3 regions of the Nocardia sp. NPDC004573 genome follow, and region 2 is predicted to be linked to each of the others. Evidence: predicted binding sites of a transcription regulator. Region 2 holds the regulator's gene; each other region holds the start of a gene.

Region 1 (6,023 bases), on a different contig from region 2:
ACCGAGCACCCGTCCTCTGCGCGGTGGCCCAGGGCACCACCCGGCTCGCGGAAGCCGACCTGACCGGCGCGAATACCGGCGCCTGACGGCACCCGACGACGTACGAGAAGCGCGGCCCGGTGCACAGCGAGCCAGCCTGATCGGCGGCGTCGGCCGGACTGCACCTGTGCGGATCGCGCAGCGGGTGGGCGGGACGGCGACCGCACGCCAGAACTCGCAGCGACGTGCTGCGACTGTTCAGCGGGACGAGCCGCACGATGCTCCGCTGCCGGGAGGACGAACCGCCCGCGCGGCCCGACCACGGCCGGTCGGCGTGCGTCCGCGCGCTCGCCGGCATGCGAACGGCCGGGCACGGAGTTGCCGTGCCCGGCCGTTGCAGCCCAGGTCAGGCGGTCGCCGCGAAGGCCGGGCCCAACGCGGGTTCGGCGACCGGCTCGATGGCGTAGGCCAGGATGTCGGCCACGTCGGCGACGGGCCGGACATCCAGCGCGGCCAGCACCTCCGCCGGGACGTCGTCCAGATCCGGCTCGTTGCGCGCCGGGATGAACACCGTCTTCAGTCCGGCCCGCTGGGCGGCGAGCAGCTTCTGCTTCACCCCGCCGATCGGCAGCACCCGGCCGTTCAGCGTGACCTCACCGGTCATGCCGACATCCGACCGCACCTGGCGTCCCAGCGCGAGCGACACCAGGGCGGTGACCATCGTGACGCCCGCGGACGGCCCGTCCTTCGGCACCGCGCCTGCCGGGAAGTGGATGTGGATGTTGCGGTCTAGCACCGACGGCTCGATGCCGATCTCCTCCAGGTGCGAACGCACGTAGGTCAGCGCGATCTGCGCGGACTCCTTCATGACGTCGCCGAGCTGACCGGTGAGAGTCAGCGACCGTTCGCCCTCGGCGGCGTTCGCCTCGATGTAGAGGACGTCGCCACCCGCGCCGGTCACCGCGAGACCGGTGGCCACGCCCGGGACGGCCGTGCGTTCCACCGAATCGGGGGTGAAGCGCGGACGACCCAGGTAGTCCTTCAAGTCGTCCAGACCGATCGTCAGGGTGTCGGTGTCGACCTCGTAGCCCAGCTCGGGGTCGTAACCCGATGCCGCGGGGCCGCTTTCGCGCTCGGACAGCCGGGTGGCCGCCTTGCGCAGCGCCTTGGCGATCAGCCGCTCCATCTGCCGGACGCCGGCCTCCCTGGTGTAGTTGGCGGCGATCTCGCGCAGCGCTTCCTCGCTGATCGTCACCTCCTCGGCGGTCAGCGCGTTGCGCTCCAACTGCCGCGGCACCAGGAAGTCGCGCGCGATGGCCACCTTGTCGTCCTCGGTGTAGCCGTCGACGGTGATCAGCTCCATCCGGTCCAGCAGCGGGCCGGGGATGGTGTCCATGACGTTCGCCGTCGCGATGAACAGCACGTCGGACAGGTCGAGGTCCAGATCGAGGTAGTGGTCGCGGAAGGTGTGATTCTGCGCCGGGTCCAGCACCTCGAGCAGGGCGGCCGCCGGGTCGCCGCGGAAGTCCGAACCGACCTTGTCGATCTCGTCCAGCAGGACGACCGGGTTCATCGAGCCGGCTTCCTTCATGGCTCGCACGATACGGCCGGGCAGCGCGCCGACGTAGGTACGGCGGTGCCCGCGGATCTCGGCCTCGTCGCGCACGCCGCCCAGGGCGACGCGGACGAATTCGCGGCCCAGTGCGCGCGCCACGGACTCACCCAGCGAGGTCTTGCCGACGCCGGGCGGGCCGACCAGCACGAGCACCGCGCCGGACCCGCGTCCGCCGACGACCTCCAGACCGCGAGCGGCCCGGCGGGCGCGGACGGCCAGGTACTCGACCATGCGGTCCTTGACCTCTTCCAAGCCGTGGTGATCGGCGTCGAGCACCGCGCGGGCGGCCGAGACGTCGGCGCTGTCGGTGGTCTTCACCGTCCACGGCAGCTCGAGCACAGTGTCCAGCCAGGTCCGGATCCATCCGGATTCCGGGCTTTGATCGCTGGCTCGCTCCAGCCTGCCGACTTCGCGCAACGCGGCCTCGCGCACCGGGTCGGGCAGGTCGGCCTGTTCGACGCGGGTGCGGTAGTCGTCGGCGCCGTCCGGCTCGTCCTCGCCGAGTTCCTTGCGGATGGCGTTGAGCTGCTGGCGGAGCAGGAATTCGCGCTGGCTCTTCTCCATGCCCTCGCGCACGTCTTCGCTGATCTTCTCGCTGATCTCGGCCTCGGCGATGTGCGCTTTGGTCCACTCGATCAGGGTGATCAGCCGCTCGGCCACCTCAGGGGTCTCGAGCAGTTCCCGCTTCTGGTCCGAAGTCAGGTACGGGGCGTAGCCCGCGGTGTCGGCGATGGCCGACGGATCGGTCAGCTGGTTGACCGCGTCGATGATCTGCCAGGCCTCGCGGCGTTGCAGCACCGAGACGACCAGCTTCTTGTATTCGGCGGCCAGTTCCTTCGTGCGGCCGTCGGGAGTGGGGCTCTCGACCGGTTCGGCCTCGACCCACAGCGCGGCGCCCGGCCCGGTGACGCCGTGCCCGATCTTGGCGCGCCGTTCGGCCTTGAGGACGGCCGCGGGGGCTCCGCCGCGCATCCGGCCGACCTGTTCGATGGTGGCGACCACACCGTAGGTGGCGTAGCCCTCGGTCAGCCGCGGCGCGAGCAGCACGGCGTCGGTCTTGGCGGCGCGCGCGGCGTCGATCGCGGCCTGCGCGGATTCGTCCAGTTCGATGGGCACGACCATGCCCGGCAGCACGATCGGATCGGTCAGGAACAGCACCGGCAGGTTCTGTGGTGTAGTCACGTCTTCGACCCTTCCAAAAGTTGAGCGATGCCTACTCAACCCCGGCCTGCCCATCTTTGTTCCACCCCGACCGGTCCGTTCGCTCACGGCGAAGATCCGCCGAGCGTTGACACCCCGTCCAAGGCAATGAGAACGTGGGGACCTTGATATCTCATACCGGCGGTACCGCCGGATCGGCTTGAGGAGTCCCATCGATGTCGTCGCTCGCCGCCGGCGTGTTCATCGACTGGGAATGTTTGACCGGGCAATCCGAGTTCGTGGTCGCCTTGATCACGTTCCCGATCTTCAGCGCACTGGCGGGCTGGCTGACCAACTGGACCGGCGTGCTCATGCTGTTCTGGCCGGTCATCTTTCGCGGCATCCGGATTCCCGGCCTGCACGTGCTCTATCCCTATTTCCCGCGTCGCGTCCAAGTGCTGCCGACCTTCTCCGGCGACGGGCGCCGCCTCGGCTTCCAGGGCTTCATCCCGGCGCGCGCGGAGAAGATGGCCAGCATCTGCGTGGACAAAGCCCTGATGCGGATCGGCAGTCCCAAGGACTTCATCCACGAACTCGATCTCGACGGCATCGCCGACTACATCGCGGTCCTCGCGCGCGAGCAGGTGCGCCCGCTGGTGGACGAACTGATGTACCGGGAGAACCCCGACCTGTGGCGCACGGTGCCGCGCGCCGCCAAGCAGTTGATCTACCAGCGGGTGGATCGCGAACTGCCCGCCTTGTCGCGCCGCGCGTTCGCTTCGCTCGGCGACAACGTCGACCAGCTGATCGGCATCAAGGGATTCGTGATCCGCTACCTGCAGGACAACCCGGCCATCCTCGAGGACCTCACCACCACCATCGCGGCGCCCGAGCTGCGCTTCATGGTGCGCATCGGCTTGCTGGGCGCGCCCTTCGGCGTGCTGCTGGCCCTCTATCTGCACGTGCACCAGCACATTCCGGTGCTGGGCTTGGTTCCGGGCTGGGTCATCGTCCTGCTCGCCTCGGCCGCGATCGGTGTGATCGTGAACGTCATCGCGGTGAAGATGGTGTTCGAGCCGGGCGATCCGCAGCCGCGGTACAAATATCTGTGGAAGCAGGCGCTGCTGGCGAAACGGCAGCCGCAGGCGGCCACCGATCTGGCGCACATCCTGGCCTACCAGGTGCTCACGCTGCCGAACTTGTCCAAGGAGCTGCTCGAGGGCCCGAACGGGGACAAGACCAGGCAGTTGCTGGAGCGCTTGATCGCCGAGGAGATCCATCGCCAGCTCGGGCCCACGACCTCACTGGTGCGGGCCGCACTGGGCCGCCGCCAATTCGACAACCTGACGGTGGGCGCGGCGGGGGCCGCGGTCGGGCTGGCCCCCACCCTGGTCGAAGACGAGGAGTTCACCCTGGCACAGGCCAAGGCCATCGATGATTTCGCGGCGCGCAAGTTGCGGCAGCTCACGCCGGGGGAGTTCATGGAGATGTTCTACGCGTCCGTCGAACAGGACGCCTGGCTGCTGTATCTGCACGGCGCGGTCCTCGGCTTGGTCGTGGGAGGCGCCCACCTGATGATCTTCGGCTGGTAGCGGGCGCTCGGCGCAAGATAAAACAAGCATGCTTGCCTTTTTTTGAGCTCGCTGCGATGCTGGACCACGGCGGCACACGAAGCGGTGTGCCCGGAACCGGCAGGGGAACTGATGGCTGACCTAGAGGCGTTACTCGGCGACTTCGCCGACGAATGCGCGGACCTGGAACGACTCGTCGCCCCGTTGGCGCCCGCGGAGTGGGCGCGCACCACCCCCGCCCCCGGATGGACCATCGCCCATCAGATCGGCCATCTGGCTTGGACCGACGAAATCGCGACGATCGCCACCGCGGATGCCGCCCGATTCCAGCAGTTGCTGGCCGAAGCCGGGCCGCGCGCGCTGACTTTCGTCGACGAGGCCGCCGAGAAAGCCGCCACCGAACCGCCTGCCGAGCTGCTCGATCGCTGGCGGCGTGGACGCGCGGGACTGGTCGCGGCGCTGCGCGCGACGCCTCCGGGCGTCAAATTGCCGTGGTTCGGTCCGCCGATGAGCCCCGCGTCGATGATCACCGCCCGCACCATGGAGACCTGGGCACACGGGCAGGACGTTGCCGATGCCCTAGGCGTGCACCGCACTCCCACGGCGCGGCTGCGCACCGTGGCTCATATCGGCGTGCGCACCAGGGATTTCGCCTACACCGTGCACGGAAAGACCCCGCCCGCGGCGGAATTCCGGGTGGAACTGACCGCGCCGGATCGCACGATCTGGGCGTGGGGCCCCGAGGACGCCGACCAGCGGGTGACCGGCCCGGCACTCGACTTCTGCCTGCTGGTGACCCAGCGCCGCCATCCGGACGACCTGGCGATCCGCGCGCACGGCGACGATGCCGCGGAATGGCTCACTTTCGCACAGGCTTTCGCGGGTCCGACAGGCAAAGGACGGACAGCGGGCCAGTTCGCCTGACCCGCCCCACACCCGACCCGATCGATGGCGATTCGGGAGCGGGCGAGCGCCACACTTGGGTGCGCCGTGTTCATGTCGACGGCCGGACGCCGTTGGCCGGGTGTCTCTAGATGGCAGTCGAGAATGGCGCTCGCCAGCTACCCGAGTATTTACCCGTCCGTGTGACCACGGAAACATTGCCGCCATGTACGTCGTAGCGTGCGGCGCGCGAGAAGCCCGGCACGTCCGGCGTGACCACGATGCGCACCGACCTGGATACCCGCAACGGTGAAGTGCGGCTCGCGCTTTCCGATCCGGAATCGGGCGAGCGCGACCTGCGCCTCGATCGCCACTCCAGGCCCGCACCCACCGGGCAGGCGACCACCGGACATACGTCCGCGACCCCACAGGACGAGACGAGTTCCGCGGCGGTGTGACCGACCGCCTACTCTGCTCGGCATGAGCGCCTACGACTTCTGCGTCATCGGCGGCGGCATCGTCGGGGTGGCCACCGCGCACCGGATCCTGGCGCGTAATCCCGGGGCGAGCCTCGTGCTGCTGGAGAAAGCCCAGCGTCTGGCCGCCCATCAGACCGGGCACAACAGCGGAGTCATCCACTCCGGCATCTACTATCCGCCGGACAGTCTGAAAGCCACGCTGTGCCGCCGTGGCGCCCGGTGGACCTCGGATTTCGCGGCGGTACACGATATTCCGTACCGGGTCTGCGGAAAGTTGCTGGTCGCCACCGACGACGCCGAGTACGAGCGAATGCTCGCACTGCACGAACGTTCGATCACCAACGGCGTGGCCGTCGA
Region 2 (6,023 bases):
GGTTCCGGGGCCGGGCTGGCTTTGGGGGGGCCGCCGCGTACGCGACGAAGTCGCAAGCGGCGGTCGCGCAAACGCGAGCCATAAGGGGGCCGCGAACACCCAGCGCCGCAGGCGCTGGAAAAACAAACACAGCCTCAATACAACGGGTCGTGGCGGATGTTCTTGGCCAGCGTCCCCGCTGCCATGAGGCGGAACTTGGTGGTCTGCACCATCGAGGGTGAACCGGCGATCTGGACGTCGCGGTCGGACCAGGCGCCGAAGCTCGCGACGACCTTGCCGATCTGGCCGGTCACCCGCGGTTCCAGGCCGGGCCAGGTGGTGCGCGGTTCGTCGGGTTCGGCGTACCACCATGGGTTTTCCTCGTGCTCGCTCACCGGCGTGACGGTGAGCCAGCGGTTGGCCATCGCCAGCTTGCTCAGCGTCTCCAGGTCGTAGAGGTCGCACGGGTGGTGCCCGCCGACGAACAGGTGCACCTTCGGATTGGTGCGCCGCATCGCCATCGCCATGAGTTGCGCGCGTAGCGGCGCGATTCCGGTGCCGCAGCCGATCATCAGCATCTTGCGTTTGGCGTTACGCGGGACCCCGAGACCGCCGAGCGGCGAACCGAGCAGCCATTGGTCGCCGACGACGGTCTGGCCGACGATGGCCGAGCTGACCCAGCCGCCCAGCACGCTCCGGACGTGGAACTCGATCTCGCCGTTGGCGTTCGCGGGCACGGCGGGCGAGAGATAGCGCCACATGCGCGGCCGCGACGGGATCTGCACGCTCAGATACTGGCCCGCGGCGTAGCGCATCGGCTGGTCCAATTGCAGCCGGACGATGACGAGGTTGCGCAGGACCTCCCGGCGCTCGATCACCGTGCCGGTCCACGCCGACGGCGTGGTCTCCTTCTCCGCCGCGCCGATCATGGTGTCGGCGATGATCTTCAGGCCCTCGTCCCAGGCGCGGTCGACCTCGTCGGTCCACATCTCGGTGCCCGCGAAGACCTTCACGGCGGTCTTCAGCGCGGTGGCGACAGCGGTGTAGTGCGCGGGCTGCACACCGTACTTGCGGTGGTCCCTACCGAGCTGGGCCAGGAAGGGCAGCAGTTTGTCGGGCTCCTCCAACCGGTCCAGCGCATAGGAGATCGCCTTGACCAGGCGGTCGCGCTGCAAGTCCATCGCGGCGGGAAAGAAATCGCGGACGTGCGGGTAGTCGGTGAACAAGATCGCGTAGAACGATCTCGCCAGTTTCTCCGGCCCCCCATCCTCCGCAGCAACCGCCTTGAACGTAGTTCTGATCAAAGCGACAGTGCGTGAATCCATTGATCTCACAACCCCATTTCGCACTCGTTCACGAACCATGCCGGCGAGTGAGGTGCTGCGGGGCCACTCGACAGCAGCCGATGGCAAGGAGTGTAGGCGAGGTTTGCCAGCAACGGAATCTTTCGAAGGAACATCACGCGTGCAATTTCCCCGAAACCAGGATATTTAGCGAGACACGCCAGAGAAACCGACTGAAAGACCGTAGATCTGCCGCTAAATCGGTCGCCTGCACACCGAAATGGTAAGTGCCTCTTGGTGAAATACGTCCCGGTTGGTCTGTTCTAGCGACTTCAGGGCAACACATCGAACGGTGCACGATGCGCGAAACCGGCAAACCGATCGCGTTCCGTAAACAAATCTATGGCGAAAAGGAGCAGTTGATTCGACAACGAAATAGACTCCGCCGCAGCCCTTCCGTCGAACATAATCCAGCTTATTTTCAGCAAATGATCGGAGCGGCGCCGTCCAACGACGACGGCCCCGGCGTCGGGTCGCGGTGTGCGACCGAGGCCGGGGCCGTCGTCGTGTCGGTTATCGTCTGCGCTGACCGTCCTCGCGACGGTGTCGCGGCTGCCAGACGACCAGCGCGGTACTGCGCTGCGGGACGAGATCGGGACGGTATCCGGCCCGGGTCCGCTCCAGTTCGGCCGACAGTTCCGCGACCTGCTGGCGCAACTCCTCCACCTGATTGGTCAGTTCGATGATGCGTTTGATGCCCGCCAGGTTGACGCCTTCGTCCTGGGACAGCCGCTGCACCTCGCGCAGCAGCTCGACATCCCGGGCCGAATAGCGCCGCCCGCCACCCGAAGTCCGTTGCGGCGTGACCAGTCCCAGACGGTCATACGTGCGCAGCGTCTGCGCGTGCATGCCGGCCAGTTGGGCCGCCACCGAGATCATGAAGAACTCGGCCCGCGACCCGCCGGACGCGTTCTTCGGTTCCGAGGACATCACGCACCTGCCCATCCCGCACGTGGATCGAAGCCGCTGGCCCGCTCCGCCTCCTGGTAGCGCTGCAGCGCCTCGACGGCGTCGCCGTCGAGCCTCTGCGGCACCGCGACCTTCACCGTCACCAGCAGGTCACCCGCGCCGCCGCCGCGCTTGGGCACGCCACGGCCGCGTACCCGCAGGGTGCGGCCATCGGCGGTGCCCGCGGGCACCTTGACGCCGACCCGGCCGTCCAGCGTCGGCACCGAAACCGTGGTGCCGAGAACCAATTCACTGTAACTGACCGGCAGCACCAAGGTCAGGTCGTCACCGTTGCGGCCGAAAACCTTGTCCTGGCTGACGTGGACGGTGACATAGAGGTCGCCCGAGGGCGCCCCGCGCAATCCCGCCTCGCCCTGCCCGGCCAGCCGGATCCGTTGCCCGTCACCCACTCCCGGAGGAATCCGCACCGTGATGGTGCGGGTGCGGTTCTGGATACCGCTGCCCTGGCAGTCCAGGCACGGGTCATCGATGATCGACCCGCTGCCCCGGCACTCGTCGCACGGCTCGCTGAAGCCGAACGCGCCCTGGTTACGGCTGACGATGCCGGTTCCGTTGCAGATCGGGCAGACTCGCGGACTCGTGCCCGGTTTGGCGCCGCTGCCGTGACACGTGGTGCACGGCGACGGACTGGTCATCCGCAGCGGAACCGTGACGCCCTGGGCCGCTTCCCGGAAACCGAGAGTGGTCTCGGTCTCCACGTCGGCGCCGCGCCGGGGACGGCTCGACGTCCGCGCGCCGCCGCCCCGGTTGAACAGACCGCCGAGCAGGTCGCCGAGGCCACCGTCGCCGGCGCTCGCGCCGCCGAAGATGTCCCCGAGATTGAACTCCTGCGAGAAGCCGCCCCCCGCGCCGGACCCGAACCCACCGCGGCTGTAGCCGCCACCCGCGAAGAGCTTGCGGGTGTCGTCGTACTCCTTGCGCTTGGCCGGATCCGACAGCACGGCGTGCGCCTCGCTGACGGCCTTGAACTTCTCCTCGGCTTTGGCGTCACCGGGGTTGGCATCCGGGTGCAAGTCGCGCGCGAGCTTGCGGTAGGCCTTCTTGATCTCGTCCTGCGAGGCGCTGGAGGAAACACCCAGTTCCTTGTAGAAGTCCTTTTCGATCCACTCCCGTTGGCTCACCGAGCATCTCCTCCTCTCGCGTCCTTATTGTTCGTTCGCGCCGGCATCAACATCCGATGCCTCTTCGGTCGGCTGGTTCTCGTTCTCCGTCAGATCGGCCACGCCGTCGGTTACCCCGACGAGCGCGTGCCGAAGCACCCTATCGCCGAAGCGATAGCCTTTGCGCATAACAATGCCGATCACCGGGTCGTGGCCGGAGCCCTCGTGCTGCACGGCCTCGTGCAGGGTCGGGTCGAAAGGCTCACCCTCCGAACCGAACTCCTCGAGACCCTGCTTGAGCAGCGCGGCCGACAGCTTGTCGGCCACCGACTTCAGCGGGCCGGACTCCAGGTCGCCGTGCGCCCGGGCCCGGTCGAGATCATCGAGCACGCCGAGCAATTCGGTGACCACCGACGCCTTGGCGGAATCGATCGCGGCCTTGCGGTCGCGCTCGACCCGGCGCCGGTAGTTGGCGTACTCCGCGGTCAGTCGCTGCAGGTCGGCGGTGCGCTCGGCGAGCTCGCCGCTGATGGTGTCGGCGAGCGCGTCGCCGTTGCCGAAGTCCGCACCGTTGCCCGCCTCCGGGGCCTGCGCGGCCGCGGCGCCGTTGTCCGCGGCCGGCTGCCTGATCTCACCGGTCTCCGGATCTATCTTCCGGTTGTCGACGAAGGTGACCGGCTCCTTCTCGGCGTTGCCCTCGCTCACTTCTTCTCCGTGTCGACCGGCTCGTCCACGACCTCGGCGTCCACGACCTGGTCATCGTCCTGCGCACTGCTCGACGCGCCGTTGCCCTGCGCTGCGGCGTCCGCGGCGGAGGCTTCGTAGATGGCCTGGCCGAGGGCCTGCGACTCGGTCGCGAGCTTCTCGACCGCCGCCTTGACCGCGGCGATGTCGGTGCCCTTCAGCGCCTCGTTCGCCTCGGCGATGGCCGCCTCGACCTTGGTCTTGACGTCCGCGGGGACCTTCTCCTCGTTCTCCTTGATGAACTTCTCGGTCTGGTGCACCAGCGACTCGGCCTGGTTGCGGGTCTCGGCCTCCTCGCGGCGGGCCTTGTCCTCGGCCGCGTGCGCCTCGGCGTCCTTGACCATCCGATCGATCTCCTCCTTGGACAGGCCGGAGCCGTCCTGGATCTTGATCGTGTTCTCCTTGCCGGTGCCCTTGTCCTTCGCGGTGACGTGCACGATGCCGTTGGCGTCGATGTCGAAGGTGACCTCGATCTGCGGCACGCCGCGCGGGGCCGGCGGGATGCCGGTCAACTCGAAGGAACCGAGCAGCTTGTTGTGCGAGGCGATCTCGCGCTCACCCTGGAACACCTGGATCTGCACCGACGGCTGGTTGTCGTCGGCCGTGGTGAAGGTCTCCGAGCGCTTGGTCGGGATGGTGGTGTTGCGCTCGATGAGCTTGGTCATCACGCCGCCCTTGGTCTCGATACCCAGCGACAGCGGGGTCACGTCGAGCAGCAGGACGTCCTTGACCTCACCCTTGAGCACACCGGCCTGCAGGGCGGCGCCGACGGCGACGACCTCGTCCGGGTTCACGCCCTTGTTGGGCTCCTTGCCGCCGGTCAGTTCCTTGACCAGATCCGAGACGGCGGGCATCCGGGTGGAGCCGCCGACGAGCACCACGTGGTCGATGTCGGACACCTTGATGCCCGCGTCCTTGATCACGGACTGGAACGGCGCGCGGGTGCGGTCGAGCAGGTCCGAGGTGATCTTCTGGAATTCCGCGCGGGTCAGCTGCTCGTCGAGGAACAGCGGGTTCTTGTCCGCGTCGACGGTGATGTAGGGCAGGTTGATCGAGGTGCTCTGCGAGGAGCTCAGCTCGATCTTGGCCTTCTCGGCGGCCTCACGCAGCCGCTGCATGGCCATCTTGTCCTTGGTCAGGTCGATGCCCGAGCTGGCCTTGAACTTGTCGACCAGCCACTGCACGACTCGCTCGTCCCAGTCGTCACCACCGAGGTGGTTATCGCCGGAGGTGGCGCGGACCTCGACGACGCCCTCGCCGATCTCCAGCAGCGAGACGTCGAAGGTGCCGCCACCGAGGTCGAAGACCAGGATGGTCTGCTCCTTGTCGCCCTTGTCCAGGCCGTAGGCGAGCGCCGCCGCGGTGGGCTCGTTGACGATGCGCAGGACGTTCAGGCCCGCGATCTGGCCTGCTTCCTTCGTGGCCTGCCGCTGGGCGTCCTCGAAGTAGGCGGGCACGGTGATGACCGCGTCGGTGATCTCCTCACCGAGGTAGGCCTCCGCGTCGCGCTTCAGCTTCATCAGCGTGCGCGCGCTGATCTCCTGCGGCGTGTACTTCTTGCCGTCGATCTCGACGGTCCAGTCCGTGCCGATGTGCCGCTTGACGGAGCGAATGGTGCGGTCGACGTTGGTGACGGCCTGGTTCTTGGCCGGCTGGCCGACCAGTACCTCGCCGTTCTTCGCGAACGCGACGATCGACGGGGTGGTGCGCGATCCTTCCGAGTTGGCGACGACGACCGGTTCGCCGCCTTCGAGAACGGCGACGACCGAGTTCGTGGTCCCGAGGTCGATTCCGACCGCACGAGCCATTGTGGTTCCTCCTAAGTGACGTACCAATGTGTGTCGGTGCCGGGCGAAAACCGCCCTGCGACGCCCGATGACGGACGCCG
Region 3 (6,023 bases), on a different contig from region 2:
ACGACGGTCGAGGTCCATTCCGGCGCCTGATGACCGTTACCGAGCATGCTCGGATCCCCCAACGGGGCCTCCTTCGTTACACAGGGTCGCAGCTGATGTTCTGCTCCGGCGTGCCGACCGCGAGCAGCGCTCGCCGGGTGTCGGCGATCATCCGGGCCGAACCGGCGATCTGGATCTGCCGGTCCGCCCACGCGCCGAAGCTCGCCACCACGGCGCCAAGGTTACCGATCAGGCGCCGGTGCATGCCGTACGGTGCGTCCTGCGGCGGATGCGGGTACCACCAGGGGTTGGTCTTCTGCTCGCACACCGGGACGATGGTCAGCCACGGGTTGCTCTGCGAGAGTTGCCACATGTTCTCCACGTCGTACAGATCGCAGGGATAGCGGCCGCCGATGAAGAAGTGCACGCGCGGGTTGATGCCGCGCTGGCCCATCTCGATCAGCTGCGCGCGCAGCGGGGCGATGCCGGTGCCCGAGCCGATCATGAGCACGTCTCGGCCGCTGTCCCGGTCGACGTGCAGCCCGCCGAGCGGGCCCGCGATCCGCCATCGGTCGCCCACCCTGGTCTCGTTGACGATCGCGGGGCTCACCCAGCCGCCGCGGATCTTGCGCACGTGGAACTCGATCTCGCCGTACGGGTTGGAGGGGATCGCCGGGGAGAAATAGCGCCACATCTTGGGCCGCTGCGGAATCGTCACCGGCACGTATTGCCCGGCCTGGTAGGGCACCGGCCCGTCGGACTGCAGGCGCACGATGGCCAAGTCCTCCAGCACACGGCGATGGCCGACCACGGTGGCCTCCCACACCGGCTGCGACTTGTCGGAGTTGGCGCCGATGGCCATGGAGGCGGAGATCAGGATGGTGATGTCGCGCCAGCCCTCTTCCAGGGCCCGATTCCAGCCCGCGCCGTTGTAGACCCGGAACGCCGCGAGCAACGCGCGGCCCGCCACGTCGTAGTGCGCCGCCTCGACGCCGTACTTGCGATGGTCGCGGGCGAGTTGCTCCAGGAATTTCTGCGCCCGGTCCCAGTCCTCCAGGTGATCGAGCACGTACTGGATGGCCGTGGCGATCCGTTTGGCCTGCATCTCCATGGCGGGCGGGAACAATTCGCGCAGCCGTGGGTTCTCGGCGAACAAATGTCCGTAGAACGCACTGACCAACCGCTCGGGTCCGTTCGGCGACTCGATCACCGAACGAAAATTGGCGCGGACCAGCGCAGCCGAACGCGCATCCACGACGTGGAGCTTCCTTTCCCTCAGTTCTGCCCGGGGACATACCCGTTACCGGTGGTCTCCCGCCGACAAGTATCCCCGAAAATGCCGTGGTCGTGTGGGTATAGGCATACCTCGCCTTCCCTGCGGCCCTGGACGGGCCGCGTCCACCGGCGCCGTGCGACCCGCGCACACGGTAATCGGTGGGCAAACGGCGGATGCCGCTGCCCCGGCCCGAACCGGCGCCACGGGTGAGCTGTGCCGGAATCCCGCCGTCCGTCCTGGACGCGCGGAGGTCGTTTCCGGCCGGTCAGGTCCCGGCGCCGGCGCGGACCGCGGGCACGACCTGCTCGGTATAACGACGGATCTGCTCGACCGGTTCCCCCTCGGTCGGCCAGAAGACGAATCCGTCGACCCGCTGGTCACGGTGCAGGGCGAGCAGATCATCGACCCAGCGCTCGGCGGGACCCTCCAGGAAGCCGCGGTCGGCCCCGTCCGCGGTGATGGTCCCCGACACGTTCAACACCCGCCGCACCGTCAGCGGGTCCCGGTCCGCCGCGGCGGCCGCGTCGTCGATCCGCCTGCCGGCTTCGGCGAGGAACTCCGGCGGAGCCCACGCGGCCGACGGCACCCAGCCGTCGGCGACGCGACCGGTGAGCTCGAGCATGCGCGGCCCTCGCGCGCCCAGCCAGATGCCGGGATCGTGCTGCGGACGGGGACCGGGATGCGCACCCGCCAGGGAGTAGAAGGCGCCCGGCACCCGGACCGACCGCGCGTCGCTCCACAGGGCGCGGATGACCGCGATCGCCTCGGCCAAGGCGTGTACCGCCTCGCCGCCGGTTCGACGTGGTCCGCCCATCCCGGCGACCGCGTCCCAGAACGCGCCCGCGCCGAGGCCGAGTTGGATTCGGCCGTCGCTGATGATGTCCAGCGAGGCCACCGCCTTCGCGAGCAGCGCGGGATGGCGCAACGGCAGGTTCGCCACGTCGGGGAAGAAGGTGATCCGCTCGGTCCGCGCGGCGAGCGCGGTGATCAGGGTCCAGGTGTCCAGGAAGCGGCGCTGGTAGGGGTGGTCCTGGATGCCGATCAGGTCGAGTCCGGACACGTCCGCGTAGACGCTCAGCTCGGCGAGCCTGCGGAAGTCGTCGGCCTCGGGGATCAGGAACAAGCCGAATTGGGGTGGTCGGGTCAGCACACACCTCCTGGGTGGTGTCGCGGGGCCGGGACGGCTCAGATAGCGAGCACGGTCTTGCCGCGCGCGCCGGGCGCTCCGATGACCGCGGGCCCCTCCGCGAGGGGGACGGTGGCATCGATCGGCACGACCACGTCACCCGCAGCGACGCGCTGGATCAGCCGGGCCAGTTCCGGCGCGCTGCCCTTGGATTCGATGTTGCCGCCCTTGATCGATCGTGCGCGCAACGCGTCCTCGTCGGCGGCGAAGATGGTGGAGTACACCGTGCCGCCGTCGCGGACCAGCGTGGTCAGCTCCGCCAGCGCCTCGGGCGGGCTCACCAGATCGAACAGCACGTCGATCCCGTCCGGATGTGCGGCGGCGACCTGGTCGCGCACCGGGCCCGCGGTGTAGTCCACCGTCTCGGCCGCGCCCAGCCGGGTCATCTGATCGGCGGAACTGCCGCGCGCCGTCGCGATGACGTGCGCGCCCGCGATATTGGCCAGTTGCACCAAGAAGGAACCGACGCCGCCAGTCGCGCCCACGATCAGCACCGTTTGGCCGGGCTGGATATGCGTGGCGTCCACGAGGTCCTGCGCGGTCACCCCGGCGGTGGGCAGCGCGGCCGCCGCGACGGTCGGTACGCCAGGCGGGATCGGCACGAGCGTGCCGTCCTCCGGGGACACCGCGTATTCGGCGAAGCTGCCGTGGCCCACCGGTGGGGTGAGGAACTTGCCGACCACCCGGTCACCGACGGCGAAGCGGCTGACGCCCGCGCCGATCGTGGCGACCGTGCCCGCGCCGTCCACGCCGAGGATCATCGGAAAGTCGTGCGGCAGTTTGCCATCCAAGATCCCGTCGGCCACCTTCCCGTCGAAGGGGTTCACTCCGGCCGCCTGGAGTTGGACCCGGACGGCTCCCGGGCCGGGCTCGGGCATCGGCATCTCGGCCAGTTCCGGCGTCGCTCCGAACTTCCGTACCACGATCGCGCGCATCCATTCGCTCCTTGATTCGGGGTGAAGAGCTCACGGCCGAGGTCATCGTAGGCACCTGGAGGCCGTCGACGTGCGGAATCATCGCATCGGCGGTGTCGCGCGGCGTCGCATTCGCCGGTGTCGGGGCGTAGCGTTCGACACGATCCGGCGGCATCGGACCGGCGTGGTGAAAATTCCAAACTTGAGCGGAACAGACTCAACCTTTCGGACGTTGGACGGTAAGGAACGGCGCCGAGCCGAAGCGGAGCGGGCGCGTCGGAGCGTGGGCTCCGGCCGGACGGCCGCGCTCGGTAGCCGTGTGCATCGACTAGTAGGAAGGTGACTCGTGGACTCGTTCAATCCCACCACCAAGACCCAGGCGGCGCTGACCGCCGCCCTGCAGGCGGCCTCCGCCGCGGGCAACCCGGAGATTCGTCCGGCGCACTTGCTGGTGGCGTTGCTGGACCAGACCGATGGCATCGCCGCGCCCTTGCTGAAGGCCGTCGGAACGGATCCGGCGACCGTGCGAGGCGAGGCACAGGACATCGTGGATCGGCTGCCCAGGGCGACCGGCGCCACCACCACACCGAACCTGGGCCGCGAGGCGCTCGCCGCGATCACCGCGGCGCAGCGCCTGGCCACCGAGCTCGGTGACGAGTACGTCTCCACCGAGCACGTCATGGTCGGTCTCGCCGAAGGCGACTCCGACGTGACGATGCTGCTGCGCAAGTACGGCGCCACCGCCGACGCGCTGCGCTCGGCGTTTACCGCGGTACGCGGCAGCGCCCGCGTGACCAGCCCCGATCCGGAGGGTAGCTACCAGGCGCTGGAGAAGTACTCCACCGACCTGACGGCCGCCGCCCGCGCGGGCAAGCTCGACCCGGTGATCGGCCGGGACACCGAGATCCGCCGGGTGGTGCAAGTGCTGAGTCGGCGCACCAAGAACAATCCGGTGCTGATCGGCGAGCCCGGCGTCGGCAAGACGGCGATCGTCGAGGGCCTGGCCCAGCGCATCGTGGCGGGCGACGTCCCGGAGTCGCTGCGCGGCAAGTCCGTCGTCGCGCTGGACCTCGGCGCGATGGTCGCGGGCGCGAAGTACCGCGGCGAGTTCGAGGAGCGGCTCAAGGCCGTGCTCGAGGACATCAAGAACAGCGCGGGTCAGATCATCACGTTCATCGATGAGCTGCACACCATCGTCGGCGCGGGCGCCACCGGCGAATCGGCGATGGACGCGGGCAACATGATCAAGCCGATGCTGGCCCGCGGCGAGCTGCGCCTGGTCGGCGCGACCACGTTGGAGGAATACCGCCAGCACATCGAGAAGGACGCCGCCTTGGAACGGCGCTTCCAGCAGGTGCTGGTCGGCGAGCCGTCGGTGGAGGACACCATCGGCATCCTGCGTGGCATCAAAGATCGCTACGAGGTGCACCACGGCGTGCGCATCACCGACTCCGCGCTGGTCGCCGCGGCCACGCTGTCGGACCGCTACATCACTTCCCGGTTCCTGCCGGACAAGGCGATCGACCTGGTCGACGAGTCGGCCTCGCGGTTGCGCATGGAGATCGATTCCCGCCCGGTGGAGATCGACGAGGTGGAACGCGCGGTGCGCAGGCTGGAGATCGAGGAGGTCGCGCTCGCCAAGGAGACCGACGAGGCCTCCAAGCAGCGGCTGGAGAAACTGCGCTCCGAACTCGCCGACGACCGCGAGAAACTCAACCAGCTGACCACCCGCTGGCAGAACGAGAAGAACGCGATCGATCAGGTGCGCACACTGAAAGAGCAGCTGGAAGCGCTGCGCGGCGAGTCGGAGCGCGCCGAGCGCGACGGTGACCTGGGCAAGGCGGCCGAACTGCGCTACGGCCGGATCCCGGCGCTGGAAAAGCAGCTGGCCGAGGCCGAAAAAGTCTCCGCCACAGCGGGAGACGGCGAGGTGATGCTCAAGGAGGAGGTGGGCCCGGACGACATCGCCGAGGTGGTGTCCTCCTGGACCGGTATTCCGGTGGGCCGGATGCTGGAAGGGGAAACGCAGAAGCTGCTGCGCATGGAGGACGAGCTGGGCCGCCGTGTGGTCGGCCAGACCGAGGCCGTGCAGGCGGTGTCCGACGCGGTGCGCCGGGCGCGCGCCGGTGTCGCCGACCCGAATCGCCCGACCGGCTCGTTCATGTTCATCGGTCCCACCGGCGTCGGCAAGACCGAGCTGGCGAAGGCGTTGGCGGACTTCCTGTTCGACGACGAGCGCGCCATGGTCCGCATCGACATGAGCGAGTACAGCGAGAAGCACTCGGTCGCCCGGCTGGTCGGCGCCCCGCCCGGCTACGTCGGTTACGACCAGGGCGGTCAGCTCACCGAGGCGGTGCGGCGCAGGCCCTACACGGTGGTGCTGTTCGACGAGATCGAGAAGGCGCACCCGGACGTGTTCGACATCCTGCTGCAAGTGCTCGACGAGGGCAGGCTCACCGACGGCCAGGGCCGCACGGTGGACTTCCGCAACACCATCCTCATCCTGACCTCCAACCTGGGCGCGGGCGGTGATCGCGAGTTCGTCATGAACGCCGTGCGTTCGGCCTTCAAGCCGGAGTTCCTCAACCGCCTCGACGACGTGGTCATGTTCCACTCGCTCGACGAGGAGCAGCTCGAGCACATCGTCGACATCCAGCTCGAGCAGCTG

What was found. Region 2 encodes HspR, which represses chaperone genes until heat shock. Its sites were predicted from a motif close to ANNTGAGTNNNNNNNACTCANNT; they were not measured.
Region 1: lon (endopeptidase La) is a predicted target of HspR. The motif match lies at 2,795-2,817, and genes of this name have one in related genera.
Region 3: clpB (ATP-dependent chaperone ClpB) is a predicted target of HspR. The motif match lies at 3,556-3,578, and genes of this name have one in related genera.

The regions. Positions count from the first base shown of each region.
Region 1 covers NZ_JBSGDA010000020.1:130,259-136,281, forward strand. Annotated here, with positions in the region: gene ACWEKR_RS26595 (PaaI family thioesterase) at 1-86, shown strand, start outside; gene lon (endopeptidase La) at 386-2,716, opposite strand; gene ACWEKR_RS26605 (hypothetical protein) at 2,971-4,326, shown strand; gene ACWEKR_RS26610 (TIGR03084 family metal-binding protein) at 4,438-5,229, shown strand; gene ACWEKR_RS26615 (hypothetical protein) at 5,469-5,645, shown strand; gene lhgO (L-2-hydroxyglutarate oxidase) at 5,668-6,023, shown strand, end outside.
Region 2 covers NZ_JBSGDA010000018.1:162,289-168,311, reverse strand. Annotated here, with positions in the region: gene ACWEKR_RS25540 (FAD-binding oxidoreductase) at 135-1,304, opposite strand; gene ACWEKR_RS25535 (heat shock protein transcriptional repressor HspR) at 1,836-2,252, opposite strand; gene dnaJ (molecular chaperone DnaJ) at 2,252-3,412, opposite strand; gene grpE (nucleotide exchange factor GrpE) at 3,437-4,096, opposite strand; gene dnaK (molecular chaperone DnaK) at 4,093-5,943, opposite strand.
Region 3 covers NZ_JBSGDA010000006.1:1,084-7,106, forward strand. Annotated here, with positions in the region: gene ACWEKR_RS11450 (FAD-binding oxidoreductase) at 1-47, opposite strand, end outside; gene ACWEKR_RS11455 (FAD-binding oxidoreductase) at 77-1,234, opposite strand; gene ACWEKR_RS11460 (LLM class flavin-dependent oxidoreductase) at 1,521-2,405, opposite strand; gene ACWEKR_RS11465 (NADP-dependent oxidoreductase) at 2,441-3,376, opposite strand; gene clpB (ATP-dependent chaperone ClpB) at 3,702-6,023, shown strand, end outside.